One region of the Janthinobacterium sp. 1_2014MBL_MicDiv genome, then DNA from elsewhere that is predicted to be linked to it. Evidence: predicted binding sites of a transcription regulator. Region 1 holds the regulator's gene; each other region holds the start of a gene.

What was found. Region 1 encodes LexA, which represses DNA repair genes until DNA is damaged. Its sites were predicted from a motif close to ACTGTATNNNNATACAGT; they were not measured.
Region 2: a site for LexA is predicted at 2,758-2,775, ahead of dinB (DNA polymerase IV). Genes of this name have one in related genera too.
Region 3: a site for LexA is predicted at 1,739-1,756, ahead of imuA (translesion DNA synthesis-associated protein ImuA). Genes of this name have one in related genera too.
Region 4: a site for LexA is predicted at 2,147-2,164, ahead of YQ44_RS26780 (putative DNA modification/repair radical SAM protein). Genes of this name have one in related genera too.

What each region holds. Positions count from the first base shown of each region.
Region 1 covers NZ_CP011319.1:1,285,602-1,290,592, reverse strand. The annotation lists gene YQ44_RS05660 (zinc dependent phospholipase C family protein) at 1-2,162, opposite strand, end outside; gene lexA (transcriptional repressor LexA) at 2,413-3,048, shown strand; gene YQ44_RS05650 (cystathionine gamma-synthase family protein) at 3,134-4,375, opposite strand; gene purF (amidophosphoribosyltransferase) at 4,445-4,991, opposite strand, start outside.
Region 2 covers NZ_CP011319.1:6,376,561-6,381,551, reverse strand. The annotation lists gene YQ44_RS27690 (TonB-dependent receptor) at 1-369, shown strand, start outside; gene YQ44_RS27685 (recombination-associated protein RdgC) at 518-1,414, opposite strand; gene dinB (DNA polymerase IV) at 1,544-2,662, opposite strand; gene YQ44_RS27675 (S9 family peptidase) at 2,893-4,991, shown strand, end outside.
Region 3 covers NZ_CP011319.1:1,152,165-1,157,155, reverse strand. The annotation lists gene YQ44_RS05095 (Y-family DNA polymerase) at 1-1,068, opposite strand, end outside; gene imuA (translesion DNA synthesis-associated protein ImuA) at 998-1,708, opposite strand; gene YQ44_RS05085 (putative Na+/H+ antiporter) at 1,925-3,190, shown strand; gene YQ44_RS05080 (GNAT family N-acetyltransferase) at 3,269-4,991, opposite strand, start outside.
Region 4 covers NZ_CP011319.1:6,162,832-6,167,822, reverse strand. The annotation lists gene YQ44_RS26795 (sulfate/molybdate ABC transporter ATP-binding protein) at 1-586, opposite strand, end outside; gene modB (molybdate ABC transporter permease subunit) at 592-1,263, opposite strand; gene modA (molybdate ABC transporter substrate-binding protein) at 1,280-2,038, opposite strand; gene YQ44_RS26780 (putative DNA modification/repair radical SAM protein) at 2,180-3,412, shown strand; gene YQ44_RS26775 (UdgX family uracil-DNA binding protein) at 3,409-4,878, shown strand; gene YQ44_RS26770 (bile acid:sodium symporter family protein) at 4,830-4,991, opposite strand, start outside.

The DNA of each region.
Region 1 (4,991 bases):
GACAGCGGCCCCTTGAACAAGCCGCGGAACAGCGCGCTGCGCACGGCGGGACGCCATGGCACGAAACCGGCCGGGGCGGCGTAGGACGCCGGCTGCGCATACGGCGCGCCCACGGCGTTCGGACGCGGCGGCGGCACGGCCATCCACTGGTGATTGCCGTCGATGCTGGCGATGGCGTCGGCGATGACGTTATCGGTCTGCGCAAACACGGAGCGCCCCGCTTCCGGCGCCGCCCCAGCGAGTTGCCCCAACGCCACCAAACCCGCCGTATCGAGCAGCGACAGCTTGGCCAGCACGACGGCGTTATAGGCCACCGCATATCGCTGCGGATCGAAGGCGCCATCCGTCACGCGCATCTCGGCGCGCACGCGCGCGGCAAGGTCGGGAATCATCAGCAGATTCTTGTCATTATGGCGCTCGGGGCGGCTGAAATAGTCGTTCAGGGCGGCATCGTCCATGTCCTTGCTGAACAGCGCCAGGATATCCTGCAATTCGCGCGGCAGCAGGCGGTCGAAGATTTCCGCCATCAGGCGGTCCTTGGCGCTGGCAATCTGCTCGTCGCGCCAGGCGCGGATCTCGGAAGGCGTCGGCAAGCCGAGCAGGTCCCCGGCAAACGCCAGGTCCTCGGCCAGCTTGAGCGCCCGGTCCACCGCCCAGACCACATTCCTGGCGCCGTCGCGCAGCTCGCACCCGGACAGCTCCTGCGCCACACCGAGAATACTCATGTGATAGCAATCGAACCAGCGCGACAACGGCTCGGTCGCGCTGGCCGCCCGGTCCGTGGAATTGAGCAATGACTGGCTCGTCGCCTTCACATATTCGCGCATGGCAACATCGACATCATTGCGCCAGCCCATCAGCGGCCCCTTGATCGGCGACGTGTTCTGCCCCATGCGCTGGCTGAAATCAATGGCGGCATTGCTGACGATCTGCACCAGCTTTTGCGATGCCACCGCAGCATCGCGCACGGCGATGCTGGCCTGCAACAGCTGCTGCCGCTTGGCCGCCAGCTTGCCATTGAGCGAGCCCAGGGCCGCATTGACCGAGCCATTGATGGAGTCGATTACATCGTTTGCCTTTTGACATGCATGATAGCCGAACGGATCCTGCCATTTTTTCGGGCAACTTGCCTTGCGGCGCAACTCGCTTTCCTTGCTGGAAATCTGCAGGTGCAGCTGGAGTATCTCCTGCTCGACACTGAATACCGTCTGCGTGGCCGTCTTCACGCCGCTGAACAAGGCATCGTCAAGATGCTGCGTGGCATTAACCAGATCGTTTGCCAGGGACTGGATGCGGTCCTCGCCCGCCTGCACCTTGGGGATGATGACATTGGCCTTGTCGATGATCTTTTGCGCGTCGTTCGACGACAGCGCCACGCCCCAGTTCGACGCAAACAGCCGCACGACCGCGACGTCGAGCTGGTTCCACGCAGGATTGGCCACCATCGCGTCGATGGATTTGCGGTAGGCATGGTAGGCCGCCAAATGCCGTCCATACTTGCCGCGGCTGTATTGCTCCTGCACCGTATCGTTGAGCACCAGCGTGTCGCGCACAAACGTGCCGAATGCATCGCTGGGCTTGATCAAGGCGCGCACGGCGCCAAGCTGCCTGCCCGTGTGGTCGCGCAACGGCGGCGTCAGCCTCCCGATAAAGCCCTCGAGCGCAATATGCCGCTGCTCCACCAGCGTTTCATCGGCCAGGTCAAAGATGTCTCCCGCATACTGATTGACATACGTATGGGCGAACATGTCGGCCGAGGCATGCCCCAGGTAGCCATAGGCGTATGCCGTGCCCGCGGCGTTACCCCTGGCGCTGTTGAGCAGGAAACGCAGCCAGTCGTTGGTCTTCCAGCCGTCTTCGATGCCGGGATGGACGATGGTTTGCCCGACGAGAATATCCGGCGCCGAGTCGGGACCTATATTCCCCAGCAAGAACTCCGTCTGGTTCGCCAGGATGGCGCTGCGCACATGCGCGGGCACTTCGAGGGTGACGGGCTTTCCCTGCAATACAATAGTGATCTTGCCATCGTCCGCCAGATCGTTGATGACCTGCTGCCCCACCCAGACATGCGTGCCCAGGGTAAAGGCGCACGCATTCCCGGCAAACAAGATGCCCAGCAAGCCAGCCAGCAAGGTGAAACGCTTACCACATCGGTCGATCATGGAATCCTTTTATAGTTTTACGGATGAAGAGAGGCACACATGGCCCGGATGCCACATTGCCAAAAAAATATCATGCGCATACTAGCAGAGAAAATTGCAAATTGGCAATAAATTGAAGTGATCGCGCCAGGAACAAGCCGATCGGTGAATTATTTTGCGAAATGGTGAAATTGGGCTTGCATAGTCGGCGATACTGTACAAAAATACAGACTGTTCATATAGACAGCATTTTAGTATGCACCCACCGCTCATGATCAAGCTGACAGCACGACAAGAACAAATCCTGAACCTGATCAAGGACGCGATTGAAAATACGGGCTTTCCTCCCACCCGCGCCGAGATTGCCAATGAATTGGGTTTTAAATCGGCCAATGCGGCCGAAGAGCATTTGCAGGCCCTGGCCCGCAAGGGCGCGATCGAGATTTCGCCAGGCACGTCGCGCGGCATCCGCCTGATCGGCGCGGCGGCCGAAACGCTGCCATCGAAGGTGCCGGCAGCGCTGCTGATGTCGCTACCGCTGATCGGCCGCGTGGCGGCCGGTTCGCCCATCCTGGCGCAGGAAAACCTGGAAGCGAGCTACAACGTCGACCCGGCCCTGTTCTCGGCCAAGCCCGACTTCCTGCTGAAGGTGCGCGGCTGGTCCATGCGCGACGCCGGCATCATGGATGGCGACTTGTTGGCAGTCAAGAAGGTCGACAGCGCCAAGAATGGCCAGATCGTCGTCGCCCGCATCGGCGACGAAGTCACCGTCAAGCGCTACAAGAAGACGGGCTCCGTCATCGAACTGCTGCCGGAAAACCCCGATTTCAAGGTCATTACCGTGTCGCCGGAAGACGAATTCGCCCTGGAAGGGCTGGCAGTTGGCTTGATGCGCAGCTGGCATTGATTTTTCCTGGCAGCTGTCGCACGTAAAACGCAAAAAGGGCCGCAACAGTCATGCTGTTGCGGCCCTTTTTTATCGCCCGGGCGTTTTATGCCTCCAGCGCATTACGGAAATCCTCGAGCAGGTCCGCCTCGTCCTCGATGCCGACGGAGACGCGGATCAGCGATTCGGCGATGCCCATGCTGGCGCGGCGCTCGGCGCCCATCTCGTAAAAGATCGTGTGGGCAACGGGAATGACGAGGGTGCGCGTGTCACCGAGGTTGCTGGCCGGGATAGCCAGGTTCAGGCGATTGAGGAAATCGAAGCAGTCGATGCCGTCTTTCAACTCAAAGCTGAACAGGGAGCCATAGCTGCGGAACAAGTCCGTTGCCAGCGCGTGCTGCGGATGCGAGGCCAAGCCCGGATAATGCACGGCAGCCACGCGTGGATCCGCCTGCAGCATGGTCGCCAGCGCCAGGGCGTTGGAGCAGGTACGGTCCATGCGCAGGGCCATGGTTTCCGCGCCGACGGCGATATGGTGCGCCGCTTCCGGTCCCAGCGAGGCGCCGAAGTCGCGCAAGGCCTTGGCGCGGATTTGCGCGATGCCCCACTGGGCCGGCGCCGCCTTTTTATAATTGTCAAGGATGTTCGGATATTGCGTCCAGTCGAACACGCCCGTGTCCGTCAAGCTGCCGCCCAGTGCATTGCCGTGGCCGCCGATGGACTTGGTCAGCGCATTGACCGCCAGGCCGGCGCCCACGGCTTTCGGGCGGAACAAATACGGCGTCGTCATGGTGTTGTCGACGATATACAGGATGCCTTTTTCGCGGCACAACTCGCCGATCTTCGCCAGGTCGGCGATCTGCGTGCGCGGATTGGCGATGGTTTCGACAAACACGATGCGCGTGGCCGGCGTGATGGCGGCCGCCACGTTGGCCACATCGGTGGCGTCGACGAACGACACGGCCATGCCCTGCCCCGTCACCGTCTGCCACAGGCTGTTGGTGTTACCGAATAGAAAGGCCGACGACACGACGTGGTCGCCCGCGCGCAGCAGCGCCTGCACGACGGCGCCGATGGCGCCCATGCCGGTGGCGAAGCACAGCGTGGCCACGCCGTCCTCCATCTTGTTGACCTTGTCTTCCAGCGCGGAAACGGTCGGATTGCCCTGGCGGCCGTAGCGGAAGCCGGGCTCCTTGCCCTGGAACACGGAAGCGAGCTGGCGCGCATCGCCGTAGCCGAACGCGACGGACGTGTGCACGGGCTTGTGCAGCGAACCGTGCTCGATGCCCTTGCGACGGTCGTTATGCAGGATGGTGGTGGTAAAGCCGTAAGTCTTGTTGTCGCTCATGGTCGGGTGGTGCGCAAGGCAGTGAAAAAGTCAGACAAAAAAAAGCCCGGCGCAGGCCGGGCTGGACGATTATGCTTCCGTCGTCGCCAGGTTCAGGTTCAGCTGGGAACGCGGCGTATCCTCGGGCGCTGCCGCCTTCGGATGGTGGCGCGCGTACTCCAGGCGGTCCAGGTATTCCTGCGACACGTCGCCCGTCACGTACACGCCATCGAAGCACGACGCCTCGAAACTGGTCAGGGCCGGGTTGACGTCGGCAATCGCCTGCTTCAGCGCGCCGATATCCTGGTACACCAGGTAATCGGCCGTGATTTCGCGGCACACTTCTTCCGTCGTGCGGCCATAGGCGATCAGCTCGTCGCGCGTCGGCATGTCGATGCCGTACACGTTCGGGTAAATCACCGGAGGCGCGGCCGAGGCGAAGATGACTTTCGTCGCGCCCGCTTCGCGCGCCATCTGCACGATTTCACGGCTGGTGGTGCCGCGCACGATGGAATCGTCGACCAGCAGCACGACCTTGTCCTTGAACTCGGACGGGATCGCGTTGAGCTTCTGGCGCACGGATTTCTTGCGCGCCGCCTGGCCCGGCATGATGAAGGTGCGGCCGATATAGCGGTTC
Region 2 (4,991 bases), 1.4 Mb from region 1:
ACCAACGAAGTCACGTTCCGCAACCTGATGAAGCTGACGACGACCCTGGACACTGGCCGTCTGAGCAACACGGTCACCGTCAACTACCGTAACGGCTACACCGATGCTCCTGCGACCGTGTACAACCAGGAAACCAAGAAGGAAGAGAAAAACTTCCGCCTGCAAGTACCGTCGTACACGACGTTCGACTGGCAAGCGCGTTTCGCCTTTGACAAGCAAACCACGATCCGCGCAGGCATCAAAAACCTGTTCGACCGTGCACCACCGCTGTCGCTGCGCGCTTCGTCGGGCCACCAGATCGGTTTCGACCCACGCTACGCCGATCCAATGATGCGTTCGTTCTACATCACCGGCAACTACAAGTTCTAATTTGACGTTGTAAATTAGCTTGTCTGAAAAGCGCCTTGCACTTCACCGTGCAAGGCGCTTTTTTTATGCCGCAACATCGTCACAGGTGAAACTGCGCAGGCGAAAAAAAAGGAGCGTGAGCTCCTTTTCCGTACCGGCATGACGGCGTTTACGCGGTCGCTTCGCCGCCCAATGCCTCGACCACGTCGGCCATCAGCTTGCTCAGCTCGCCCGTCATCAGCATCACGTCGCCGTCGAAACGCTCTTCGTCGTTCTTCGTGCTCGATTCCGTTTCCTTGATCACGTCCAGCGGCTTGACGCTCTTGATGGCCAGCGACTCCGTCAGCACGAACGAGATCTTGTCGTTCCACGTCATGGCCAGGCGCGTGCACTGCTTGCCGGCCGCGATGTGGCGGCGCACGTCGTCCGCTTCCAGCGTGTGGCGCACATAGCGCACGGTGGCCTTGCTCTCGCCCGTGGCGCGCAATTCCGTATCCATGTCGACCGTGAAGCCGGCAGGCGCATCGTCGGCCTGCAGCCATTCCGTCATCACCGCCACCGGCGAGCGCTGCACGCGCAGGCTTTCCAGCGGCAGCTTGTCGACGGCTTTCAGCAGCAGCTTGATGACTTCATCGGCTTTTGCCGGGCTGGCGGCATCGACCACCAGCCAGCCATTGACGGGATCGATCCACGTCCAGACATTGCTGCGGATGCTGAAGGCGCGCGGCAGCAGTTCGTCGGCGACGCGCTCTTTCAATTCCTTCATGGCTTTCTTGCCCGGCGCAAAGCCTTGCGCTTCTTCCATTTCAGCGGCGCGGGCCTTGGCGACCTGGTTGATGACGGTGGCTGGCAGCAATTTCTTTTCCGTGCCCAGCAGGATCAGCATCTGCTTGTTGACCACGTGCACCAAACCGCCATTCGGGCGTGGCGTATCCCAGCCCTGGCGCATCAGATCCATGCTGGTCGCCGGCGTAAATTTGTTCGAGGACAGCGCCTCTTCCAGTTGTTCTGGCGTATAAGCCCATGGTGCGGGCAGGCGGTAAATCTGAAGATTCTTGAACCACATAGTTTTTGTCTTCCGTTTGTTTCAGTAGTGCCAGGGGAACGCCATTCTACACTTTCGACACGCTCATGCCGTCAAAGGCGCGGACTGGCGCGATGCTTGTACAACAGGATTGGTGGCCGCGCGATGCCGCTACAGGGCGGGAAACAGCTCGGCCTGGGCCGGCACCTGCCGCGTGACCAGGGCAGGATCGGACAGGGTCGAGATGCGCACGCCCAGCAGGCGGATTTTTTTCTCGAACGGCACGCGCCGCAAACAATCGCGGCTGGCACGCAGGATGGCGGCGGCATCCGCCGTGGCGCTGGGCAAGGTGACATCGCGCGTCACCGTGCTGAAATCCTCGAAGCGCAGCTTGATGCCCACCGTGCGCCCCGCCAGCGACTGCTTGTCGAGGTCGCCCGCCACGCGCGTGCACAGGCTTTCCAGCTTTTCCGACAGGGTGGCGCGGTCGCGCACCACCTGCAAGTCGCGCTCGAACGTCGTTTCGCGGCTGACGGACTTGGTTTCCCGGCTCGTCTGCACGGGGCGCTCGTCGATGCCCAGCGCCGCCTGCCGCAGCCAGCTGGTGTACACGTCGCCAAACTGCGTGCGCAGCATGGCCAGGTCGGCTTGCGCCAGCTGGCCGATGCTGACGATGCCCAGCGCTTCCAGCTTGGCCGTGGCCTTCGGCCCGATGCCGTTGATTTTTTTCGCCGGCAGCGGCCACACGCGCGTTGCCACATCCTCGGGCGACAGGATGGTCAGGCCATCAGGTTTTTCCAGGTCGGAACAGATTTTCGCCAGCAATTTGTTCGGCGCCAGGCCGATCGAGCACGACAGGCCCGTCGCCTCGGACACGGCCGCCTTCAGGCGCGCGGCCATGGCCGGCGCCTGCCCGCCATATTCCGTCAGGTCGACATAGATTTCATCGATGCCCACGTTCTGGATGATGGGGCACAGGTGGGCCACGGCCTGCTTGAAGCGGGCCGAGTACTCGCGGTACGCCTCGAAGTCGGCCGGCAGCAGGATGCTGTCCGGCGCCAGCTTGGCCGCCTTCATGATGCCCATGGCGGAAAACACGCCGAACGCGCGCGCCGCATACGTCGACGTGGTGACGACGCCGCGCCCCACGTAATCGCGCATGCGCGCAAACTGCCGCGTGCCATCTTCCTGCAGCACGGGCTGCTGCAAGCGGCCACCGCCGATGACGACGGCTTCGCCGCGCAATTCCGGATATTTCAGCAATTCAACGGACGCAAAGAAGGCATCCATGTCCAGGTGGGCAATCCAGCGGCGCGGCGCGGGTGACTCAGGAAATGTAGGGGCAGATAGGGTCAAGGGCACCTCGCGGCGGGATGCTGTTAAATACTGTTGTTATATACAGTATCGCTGGAAATGCCCGTGGATGCAAGCGCCGGCGCAGCATTGACTGAAATCATGATTGGCTTTTCTATTTAGCAAGAATAGAATCGCTGCACAACAACGAAACCTAGGGAGTTGCCTTGTCCACAGTACCTTACGCCTTACGCCGCCTGGCCGCCTGCTCATCCATCATGCCGGCCCTGCTGCTGTCCACGCTTTCGCCATCCGCGACAGCCGCCGACGCCGCCACCACCGTCGCCACGGCCACCGCACCCGTCGCAGCCCCCGTTGCCGCCAAGACAACATGGCAGGAAACACGCCACGGCACGGTCGTCACGGACGACTACCGCTGGCTGCAAAAGAAGAGCGATCCAGCCGTGATCGACTACCTGAATGCGGAAAACGCCTATACGGCGGCCGTCACGGCACCGATACAGCCGCTGGCCGACAAGGTGTATGCCGAAATCAAGGGCCGCATGCAGGAAGTGGACCTGTCCGTGCCTGCACGCCAGGGCAATTTCTACTATTACACGCGCGTGGAAGCGGGCAAGCAGTACCCTATCCATTGCCGCCGCCCTGTCGGCAAGGGCGGCGCCTATGATGCGCAAGCGCCTGAGGAAGTCCTGCTGGACCAGAATCAATTGGCCGAAGGCCAAAAATTCTTTGCCGTGCGCGCGTTTTCCATCAGCCCGAATGAACAGCTGCTGGCCTACACCACCGACACGACGGGTTTCCGCCAGTACGAATTGCACGTCAAGGATTTGAAGACGGGCAAGTTGCTTACCGACAGCATGCCACGCGTAACGTCGCTGGCCTGGGCGTCGGACAACGCCACCCTGATGCTGGCCCAGGAAGACGCCACCACCAAGCGTTCGGACCGCGTATTCCGCCTGGCCCTGGGCGGCACGCCGCAGCAGGTCTACCACGAGCCGGTGGAACAGTTCGCCATCAACGTGGGCCGCACGCACGACAAGCAATTCTTTGTGCTCACCTCGGGCAGCACGGATACGACGGAAGTGCTGCTGTTGCCAACCAACAAGCCGGAAGGCAGCTTCCAGCCCGTGCTGAAGCGCGAGAAGGGCCACCGCTACGTCGTCGAGCACCGCGACGGCCAGCTGTATATTCTGACCAACAAGGAGGCGAAGAATTTCCGCATCGTCAGCGCGCCGCTGTCGGATCCGCAGGCCCGGCACTGGAAGACGCTGGTGCCGCACAACAAGGATGCCGTGATCCAGTCCATCGACGTCTTCCAGGGCTACCTGGTGGTGATGGAAAAAGCGCGCGCCCTGAACCGCGCGCGCATCCATGATTTTGCGCAGAAGAACTGGAAAACCGTGCAGTTCGACGATGCCGTCTACCTGGCCAGCGCGGCCGGCACGCCGGAATTTTCCGCCACGCAATTTCGCATGTCCTACCAGTCACCCGTCACGCCGCCCACCGTCATCGACGTGAACATGCAAGATGGCAAGCGCACGGTGCTAAAGCAGCAGGAAATCGTCGGCGGCTTTGACGGCAGCCGCTACACCACGCAGCGCCTGTGGGTGAAGGCGCGCGATGGCGTGCAAGTGCCGCTGTGGATCGTCTACAAGAAGGGCGTCAAGCTCGACGGTTCCGCGCCGCTGCTGCTGTACTCGTATGGTTCCTACGGCATCTCGACGGAAGCCAGCTTTGCCATCAGCCGCATCAGCCTGCTGGAACGGGGCGTCATCTATGCGCAAGCGCATATCCGTGGCGGCACCGACATGGGCGAAGCCTGGCATGAGGACGGCATGCTGATGAAGAAGAAAAACACCTTCAATGACTTCATCGACAGCGCCGACTACCTGGTGCGCGAAAAATGGACGAGCCCGAACCGCCTGATCATCCAGGGCGGCAGCGCCGGTGGTCTGCTGATGGGCGCCGTCGTCAACATGCGTCCCGAACTGTTCCACGCCGTGCACGCGGCCGTGCCCTTCGTCGACGTGATGAACACCATGATGGACGCCAGCCTGCCGCTGACCACGGGCGAATACCTGGAGTGGGGCGACCCGAACCAGAAGGCGGCCTATGACTACATGCTCAGCTACTCGCCTTACGACAACATTGCACGTAAGAATTATCCCGCCATGCTGGTGACGACGGGCCTCAACGACAGCCAGGTCATGTACTGGGAACCGGCCAAATACGTGGCCAAGCTGCGCGCGTACAAAACGGACGGCAATCCCCTGCTGCTGAAAACGAATATGGGCGCCGGCCACGG
Region 3 (4,991 bases), 130 kb from region 1:
CTGGCGCTCCTGCGGCGTGCCGCCCGGCTCGGGAAACAGGGTGGCGCTGGGCGGCGCCATCGGCTGCACTTGCAGCGCCTCCAGGGTCAGGCCGATCACGGGCGCATCCAGTACCAGCTGCGCCAGGCGCTCCTTGAGCAAGCGCAACAAATGCTCGTCGCGCCAGACGGCCTCGCCCAGGGCCAGCTCGATGACGGTGGGCGGGCGCGCCACCCGGCCCCGCTCGTGCGCCAGCAGCAGCGCGATGCGTTCGACGGCGAATTGCCGCGCGCATAGCCAGCCCGTCATTTGCTGCAGCAGGCGGCGCGCGCCGAACAGCAGCGCGTCCGCGTGTTCCACGCGGTCGAACAACTCCAGACTGGCGCGAAACGTGGGCGGCGCTTCCAGCCAGACGAACAGTTCCGTGCCGTGTCCATGCGCATCGTCGAGCATATCGAGCAGGGCCGCGCCGCAGCGGCGCTGCAGGCCGGGCCGGGGCAACTGGCGCAACTGCCCCAGGGTGCGGCAGCCGATGCCGTCCAGCCAGTCGAGCCAGGGGCGCGCGGGCGGCAGCCAGGCGCACGGCAGGCGGTCGAGGCGGCGCACGAGGCTCTCCATGCCCAGCACCCGGCCCCGGCGCGTACCGGCGCGCGCCAGCAGCCAGGCGCCGCGCGCCGTGGGCGCGCACGATAGCTGGGCCGTGTAGCCGAGCGCGCGCAAGCTGGCCGCGATCTGCCGGCACAGGGCGCGCACGCCGCCAAACAGGCGCAGGCTGGCGCCCGCGTCGACCAGCAGGGTCGCTTCCTCGCCCTGCGCCACCAGCGGCGAATATTGCAGCAGCGCCAACGCCACCTCTTGCAGGGCCAGCGCTTCCCGTTCGGGCGAGCGTTCGTGCAGGCGCGCCTGCGGCGCCAGCATCAGCGCGCCCGCGCGGCGCATGCCGGGCCGGATGCCGGCGGCCCGCGCCAGCGGCGACACGGCCATCACTTGCTCCTGCTCCAGCACCACGCCGAGAATGTCAGCCGACCAGCGCGGACAAAACACTTCGAGCGGGAGCCGGGACAGGCAAAGGCCGATCCAGAGTCGCATGGCGTAGCAGTACAGAAGGAGGTTGCAGGGGCAGGAACAGCGGCGCATCGCGCTGCGGTCCCCGGCGTTTGATGAAGCCGATCTCGATGCCGCCGGCGGCCGGCCGCACGGACAGGCGCAACGGCGCCGGCGACGCATCCTGCGCGCCATGCAGCGGGCGCAACATGCAGAACAGGGTATGGCCGCCTTGCGCCGCCAGGTGCAGCCGGCGCAGGCTGTCGCCGCGCACGTGCGTCTGCCAGAACAGCAGGGCGCCGCAACTGCCGCTGCGCAAGATGTTTTCCGCCGCCCACAAGGCATCCTTGCTGCCGGCGCTGCGCAGCCACAGCAGTTGCGACGGCGCCAGGCCTTGCGCGGCCAGGGCCAGCGCCTGCGGCGGATGGGGCGGCTGCAACAGCACGATGGGCAGATCACGCAACTGGGCCAGCGCGGGCGCCAGCAGGCGCAATTCGCCGCTGCCCGGCTGCTGCACCAATAAATCGATCAGGCTGCCGCCAGGCCAGCCGCCGCCGGGCAGCTGCGCGGACAGCGCGGCAAAGCCCGTGTCCAGGCAGCGCGTGGCCGCCTGTCCCAGCTGCGAGGCGCGCCACAGGGACGGGTGCAAGGCTTCCGGCGACGCCATCAATTCGGAATGTTGCATGATTTAATATGAAGAAAGAGGAAGATGAATACTGTATGCATATACAGTACTATCCAGCCCCGCTTTTGGCAAGGCTTATCTGCGCATTGCCGCTGCCTAGGCCGCTCCGCCACGTCCGAAAAAACCCGTTCTGGGCATCGATTGCTGTACCATAAGCACTCTCCTTACCGTCTGGCAACGTACCAGTCGGCATCCTCCGTCCATAAGGAAACTCATTTGACCACCATCCAACTCATCAGCGCGATCGTCTTCGGCCTTGCGCTCATCCACACCTTCGCCGCCAAGTCGTTTGAAACCTTGGCAAACCGCCATCCGCGCCATGCGGGCTTGCTGCACCTGCTGGGCGAAGTAGAAGTTGTGTTCGGCTTCTGGGCCTTCATCTTGATCATCATCATGGCCTTTGTCTCGGGCGGCGATGCGGCCATCGAATATGCCGAGTCGCGCCAGTACACGGAGCCACTGTTCGTCTTTGTCGTCATGGTGGTGGCCGCCTCGCGCCCCGTGCTCGACGCCGTGCAGCGCCTGCTGAAAGGAGTGGCGCGCGTGATGCCGCTGCGTACGGAACTGGCCCTCGTCTGGCTGGGCCTGGCCCTCGTGCCCCTGACGGGCTCGATGATCACGGAACCGGCCGCCATGACCCTGGCCGCGCTGATGCTGGCGCCGCAAATCTTTCGCCCGGGCATCCCTGAATGGCTGAAATACGGCGCCCTGGGTGTGCTCTTCGTCAACGTTTCCATCGGCGGCACCTTGACCTCGTACGCGGCGCCGCCCGTGCTGATGGTCGCCACCACCTGGAACTGGGACAGCGCCTTCATGGCCAGCCATTTCGGCTGGAAAGCGGCCATCGCCGTGCTGGTCAACGCCACGGGCGTGAGCATCCTGCTGCGCAAATACCTGCATAGCAACACGTCCGACATCAAGCCGAAATCCGGTGAAGTGGAAGCGCCGAAAGTGCCGCTGGCCATCAGCCTCGTGCACATGATCGTGCTCGCTGGCGTGGTGGCGCTGGCGCACCATCCGGTGCTGTTCATCGGCCTGTTCCTGTTCTTCCTCGGCTTCGTGCAGGCCTATGAGCGCTATCAAAGCCCGCTGATCCTGAAGGAAGGTTTATTGGTCGGCTTCTTCCTCGGCGGCCTGGTGGTGCTGGGCGGCATGCAGCAATGGTGGCTGCAGCCCATCGTTTCCAGCCTGAAACCGCTGGCCCTGTTCTTCGGCGCCCTCGGTTTGACGGCGATCACCGACAATGCCGCCCTGACCTACCTCGGTTCGCTGATCGTCGGCATGACGGACGAAGCGAAATACATGCTGGTGGCAGGCGCCGTGGCCGGCGGCGGCCTGACCGTCATCGCCAATGCGCCGAACCCGGCTGGCGTGGCCCTGCTGCGCCGCGGCTTCAAGGATGAATCGATCGGCGCCGTCGGCCTGCTGGCCGGCGCCCTGCTGCCAACGGCCGTGGCGGCCCTCGCCTTCCTGGCCCTGTAAGTTTCGTCAAGGGGCGGCCGCCAGCCGCCCCTGTTCCCCGCTGTTTCCTTCCGCTGTTTCCTTCCGCAGTTTCCCTCCTCAGTTTCCCTCATATACGAGGAAGTGCAGGCGGTCGTAGAACAGGCTGTACGCATAGTCGAACGTGCCCACGCTGCGAAAGCCCTTGTGCAGGTACACTTGCAAGGCTTCGCTCTTTTCCCACACCGTCAGGGTGATCCGCGCGCAGCCCTTGCGGCCGGCCAGGTCGCGGATTTCATTGAACATCTGCTTGAACAAGCCCTGCCCCCGGTATTTCTCGTCGATGGCCAGGCTGCTGACGAAGCAATCGTCGGCGCGCGCATGCGCGAGCACGAATTCGTCATAGGCGTCATCGAGCGCCTTCATGTCATCGCGGTAATACGAGACGGCGCCGCAGGCCTGGAACTCGGCCATCGTCGCGGCCGTGAAAAAGCCGATGAAGCGCTCGTCCTCGTCGTGCAAGCCATGGATATGCGCCAGGTAGGGCTCGATATTCTGCCGCCGCTGCAGTTCGACGAATTGCAGATTCAATTTATTGCCGAACGAGCAGTACTCGAGATAGCTGGTGGCGAACAGCAATTTCGCCATGCGGTTCTTCGCTTCGTCGCCCAGCAGTTCGCCGGGTACCAGCCTGAGCGGGGCATGCGACAGCAAGCCCGCCTGGCCCTCGTCTTCGGCCATGGTGGCATCGTTGGCTGCCGGCATGCCGCTGCCGTGGCGGCCCACGGTGGGACGCCAGAAGGCGCCTGCGGCGATATGCATGGAACGGTGGGCCACCAGGTAGCGGCAAAAGATGGCATTCACGCGGTCCAGCTGCGGATCGTCCGACAGCACAGAGTAATAGTGGAAATGATCGATTTCCGCCCGCAATTGGGCAGCATACGCCATGCGCGGCACTTCCTCGATGTCGAACACATCGACGACATTGACCAGGCTCAAAGGATCATCGAGTTGCCAGTCGATATCGTCCAGTCCGGCGATGCAGCGCACATACGCGCGCCGCTCTTCCGCGCTGAGGGGAATGTGCATGTCCGTGATGATGTCGTCGAGCAAGCGCATGCCGCGGATGCCGCCCACGACGCTTTCGCGCACGCCGTCGTACAGCACGCAATAGCGTTGGTAGAACTCGGCATGACTGAGCAGGGTCCGGCCCAGATGCTGCTTCCATTCGGCATAGAACTGGCCAAACAGCCGCGCTTCGAATTGCGGGCAGGAACGGGGAATCTGCTGGTCGATGCCCGCATAGGCGCGATTCACATTGCGCTGGATCGAGCGCAGTGCCGCATCATTGCGCTTGGCGATCAGCATGCCGGTTTCATCGAGAAACAGATTCATCCAGCTCACATGATGGCGCGTGTCCCCAGCGTCGCCGTTATTGCGCTGGAAATAATCGGGCACTTCCGGCTTCATCAGGAAGATCGTCGCCGGATTGTGCGGGATGGTGTCGACATCCATATAGATGCCGCCGTATTCGCACATGATAAGGATGCGGAAATAATCGGACAGGGTGGCGAAATAGCGCTGCGCATGCAGGGTGTCGAGCAAGTCGAAGCGTTCCGGCGCGAAATCCAGCGCCAGCGCGCGCAGCGAGTTGATATGCAGGGTCGTGCCGCCGAAGGCGTAGCGGCCGACCGTGTAGCGCCCGGCCCCGCCCGTCGGGCTGAAGCGCTCGTCGTTGCGCAACTGCCCCGCATCCCACACCCACAGGATGGAGACATACGGCGCGCCGCCATTGTGGCGCACCTCGTCGAGCGCCGCGCCCCACTGCTGTATCGCCTCGGCC
Region 4 (4,991 bases), 1.6 Mb from region 1:
GGATCATGGGCACGTCCAGGCGCTGCTGCCACTGGCTCAACTCGAGGCGCATTTTGACACGCAGGGCCGGATCGAGGGCGGCAAACGGCTCGTCGAGCAGCAGGGCGGCCGGTTCGGCCACGAGCGCCCTTGCCAGCGCCACCCTTTGGCGCTGGCCGCCGGACAACTCGTCGGGGAACTGGTGCGCCAGTTCCTGCAGGTGAAACGCGTCGAGCCAGTGCTCGACCTTGGCCAGTTTTTCGCGCGCGCGCGGATTGAACCAGCCGCGCGCCAGGCCAAAGCCCACGTTCTGGCGCACCGTCAGGTGCGGGAACAGCGCGTAGTCCTGGAACAGATAGGCGACATTGCGCTGCTGCGGCGGCAGGTTGATGCCGGCGGCGGAATCGAACAGGGTGCGCCCGTTCAGCCGGATATGGCCTGCGTCCGGGGTGAAGAGGCCGGCAATGGCTTTCAGGGTCATGCTCTTGCCGGCCCCGGACGGGCCATACATGGCGATGCGCTGGCTGCTGGACGTGCACTGCACGTGCATGTCGAAACGGCGTTTGCCGGAGCGCAAGGTGGCGCGGAGGTCGAGGTCGAGTTGCATGGCGGTCATTTGTGAGCGATGCGTCCCGGTGCCAGGCGGCCGGCGGCCAGCAGCACCACGATGCAGACGACGGAAGTGATCAGCACCAGCATGTTGGCCGCATCGTCCTGGCCCGCCTGCACGGCTTCATACACGGCGACCGACAGGGTCTGCGTCTTGCCAGGAATGCTGCCAGCCACCATCAGGGTGGCGCCGAATTCGCCCAGCGCGCGCACAAAACCCAGCAGCACGCCGGCCAGGATGCCGCGCCACGCCAGCGGCAGGGTGACGCGGAAGAAAATCGCCAGCTCCGAGATGCCCAGCACGCGGGCCGCCTGCTCGAGCTGGCCATCGACGGCCTCGAAGGCGGCGCGCGCGGGCTTGAAGACGAGGGGGAAGGCCACCACCGTCGAGGCGATCACGGCGCCTTGCCAGGTGAAGATCAGGTTGATGCCGAAGGTATCCTGCAGCCAGATACCGAGCGTGCCGCGCCGGCCCAGCAAGACCAGCAAATAGTAGCCGAGCACGGTGGGCGGCATCACCATCGGCAAGGTCAGCAGCGCATCGAGCAGGTTACGCCCAGGAAAGCGGGCACGCGCCAGCAGATAGCCGGTGCCGATGCCGAGCAACAAATTGAGCGCCGTGGCCCACGCCGCCACCTTCAGCGACAGGGCCAGCGCGGTCCAGGCGATATCCATGCGGGAACTTGGCTAACTATGGTTTCTTGAAGCCGTACTTGGCGAGGATGGCTTGCGCCGGCGCCGTCTGCAGGTAGCTGACGAAACGCTTCGCCTCGGCCTGGTTGGCGCTGTCCTTGATGGTGGCGATCGGGTACAGCACGGGCGCGTCCAGCGGCACTTCCAGCACCACATTCACTTTATCCTTCATGATGGCCGCGTCGGTGGCATAGACGAAACCCGCATCGACTTCGCCGCGCGCCACGTAATCGAGCGATTGGCGCACGTTTTGCGTGCCGATGGCCTTGGTCTGCACGGCGTCCCACAGCTTGGCCTTCTTCAGCGCGCCTTCCGAATAGCGGCCAACGGGCACGCTGGCCGGGTTGGCGATGGCGACGCGGGTCACGCCCTTGTGCGTCAGGTCCGTCAGGCTCTTGATGCCGAGCTTGCTGTCGTGCGGCACGATCAGCACCAGGCTGTTGCCGACGAAATCCTGGCGGTCGGCCGGCAATACGAGGCCCTGCTTTTGCGCCGCATCCATGGTTTCCTGGTCGGCCGAGGCAAACACGTCGACGGGCGCGCCCTTGACGATCTGCTGCAGCAGCACGCCCGAGGCGGCGAAGTTCAGCGAGACTTTGCTACCCGGATACTGCGCCTCATAGCCCTGCGCCGCATCCTTGAACGCATTCGTCAGGCTGGCGGCGGCCGAGACCACCACTTCGCCGGCCAGGGCGGACGAGGCGACGGTGGCAAGCAGGGCGGCGCCGAAGAATTGGGCGAGAGGGGTGAGGCGCATGGTCGTATCCTTGTAAAGTGAACGGTGAACAAGGAGCGTAATATACACTTATATATAACGTTCTGCCATCGCACAAGTCAAGACAGCACAGCATGCATTCCCTGATATACTGTATATAAACACAGTATATCGAGGTGAGCCATGGAATTGACGGACAAGCTGGAAATCCTGGCCGACGCAGCCAAGTACGACGCGTCCTGCGCCAGCAGTGGCGCGCCCAAGCGCGACTCCATCGGCAAGGACGGCTTTGGCGCCACCTCGGGCATGGGCATCTGCCACAGCTACACGCCGGACGGGCGCTGCGTCTCCCTGCTGAAAATACTGCTGACCAATTACTGCCTGTACGATTGCCAGTACTGCGTCAACCGCCGCAGCTCGAACGTGCCGCGCGCGCGGTTTACGGTGGCCGAAGTGGTCAGGCTGACGGCCGATTTTTACCTGCGCAACTACATCGACGGCCTGTTCCTCAGTTCCGGCATCATCCAGTCGGCCGACTACACGATGGAACAGCTGGTGCAGGTGGCGCGCGAGCTGCGCGAAGTGCACCAGTTCCGCGGCTACATCCACCTGAAAACCATCCCCGACGCCGATCCCGCCCTGATCGCGCAGGCGGGCCGCTATGCCGACCGGCTCAGCGTCAATATCGAACTGCCGACGCAGGACAGCGTGCAAGCACTGGCGCCGGAAAAAAGCGTGCACACGATCAAGCTGGCCATGGGCGCCATCCGCCGCAAGCTCGATGAAAAGGCAGAGGAACCAAGGTCGCCGCGCTTCGCGCCGGCCGGGCAAAGCACGCAGATGATCGTCGGCGCCGACGCCAGCGACGACCAGCAGATCCTCTCCACGGCCGAGACCCTGTACGGCAGCTACAAGCTCAAGCGCGTGTACTACTCGGCCTTCAGCCCCATCCCCGACAGCCCGAAAAGCGTGCCGCTGGCGCCGCCGCCGATGCTGCGCGAACACCGGCTGTACCAGGCCGATTTTTTGCTGCGCAGCTATGGTTTCCAGGCCAGCGAACTGCTGCCGGCAACGGGCGGCAACCTGGCGCTCGATATCGACCCCAAGCTGGCGTGGGCGCTGGCGCACCGCGAACATTTTCCGCTGGACTTGAACCGCGCGGCGCAGCACATGATCGCGCGCGTGCCCGGCATCGGCTTGCGCAACGCACAGCGCATCGTCGACCTGCGCCGGCTGCGGCAAGTGCGCTACGCCGACCTGTCGCGCCTGCGCTGCAGCATGAAGAAAATCGCGCCCTTCATCATCACGGCCGATTATTTCCCCGCGCGCGACACCACGGCTTCCGAACACCTGCGCCAGGCCATGGCGGAAGCGCCGCGGCAGATGCATTTGTGGCCGGAATTGCAGGCAGCATGAACGCCGTGGCGCGGCTGGCACAGTCGTTCGACGAGTGGCGCGCGGCCGCCCGCGAATTGATCGCGCGCAAAGTGCCACCTGCCGATGTCGCCTGGCACGCACAAGCGGGCGATGGCGACCTGTTTTCGTCCGCCCCCGCGCCTGCCGACGCTGTCATGTCGGCGCCCGCCTTGCGCCTGCCGCGCCAGCTGGTGGAACTGCTGGAAGCGGCCGCCTGTTTCAACGCCGCCGACCGCTGGGCCTTTCTGTACCAGGTGCTGTGGCGCTGGCAGCTGGGCCAGCACGACGTACTGTCTCCCGCCGATGCGGACGGCGCGCGCCTGCACGCCATGGCCAAGGCCGTGCGCCGCGAAGAGCACGACATGCAGGCCTATGTACGCTTCAGGGAACGCGACGAAGCGGCTGGCGCGCCGCGCTTCGTCGCCTGGTTCGAGCCCGCGCACGAGGTGCTGCCGCAAGTGGCGCGCCACTTTGCGCGCCGCATGGGCGCCATCAGCTGGCTGATCGCCACGCCCCGGGCCAGCATGCTGTGGGATGGCGCCACCCTGCATGCGGGACCGGCGCTGCTGCGTGGCGCGGCCGACATCGACGATGCGGGCGAAGCCCTGTGGCTGACCTACTACCGCAGCATCTTCAACCCCGCGCGCGTGAATGCCGGCTTGCTGCACAGCCATATCCCCTCGCGCTTCTGGAAGAACCTGCCGGAAGGCGCCATCGTGCCCGCCATGCTGAGCGGCGCCGCCAACGGCGAACGGCGCACGGGCCAGACGGCCAGCGTGGGCCAGCGCAGCGGCGCGACCATGATCCCGATCTCCGCCGAACGCGCCCAGCCCGCGCGCGACCTGCCCACCACCCTGGACCAGTGCCGCCGCTGCGAACTGTGGAAGACCGCCACGCAAGCCGTGCACGGCACGGGGCCGGAACAGGCGCGCATCATGCTCATCGGCGAGCAGCCGGGCGACCAGGAAGACCTGGCGGGCCTGCCGTTTGTCGGCCCGGCCGGCGCGCTGCTGCAGCAAGCCATGCATGAAGCGGGCATGGCGCGCGACAGCGTGTATCTGACCAATGCCGTCAAGCATTTCAAGTGGGAACCGCGCGGCAAGCGCCGCCTGCACAAGACGCCCGCGCAGCGCGAAATCCTCGCCTGCCATGGCTGGCTGGAACAGGAACTGGCAAGCGTGAAACCGCAGGTGATCGTGGCGCTGGGCAGCACGGCATTGAAGGCGCTATTGCAAGATGGCGCGGCGAGCATGACACCGCTGATCGGCACGCCCGTCTTGCACGACGGGCGCTGGGTGATTACCGTATATCACCCCGCGTATGTGCTGCGCGCGCCCGATGCGGCAAGCCGGCGCCAGGCTTACGCAGTGATCGTGGCGGGGCTGCGGCAGGCGCTGCTGCTAGGGCAGGATAGCCATCACAGCGTCGAGGCCGGCACTTCCTGCCCCTCGTCGCGCCGCGCATAGCGTTGCGCGATCACGGCGCAGATCATCAGCTGGATCTGGTGGAACAGCATCAGCGGCAGGATCACCATGCCCAGCGAGCGCGTGGAGAACAGCACCTTGGCCATCGGCACGCC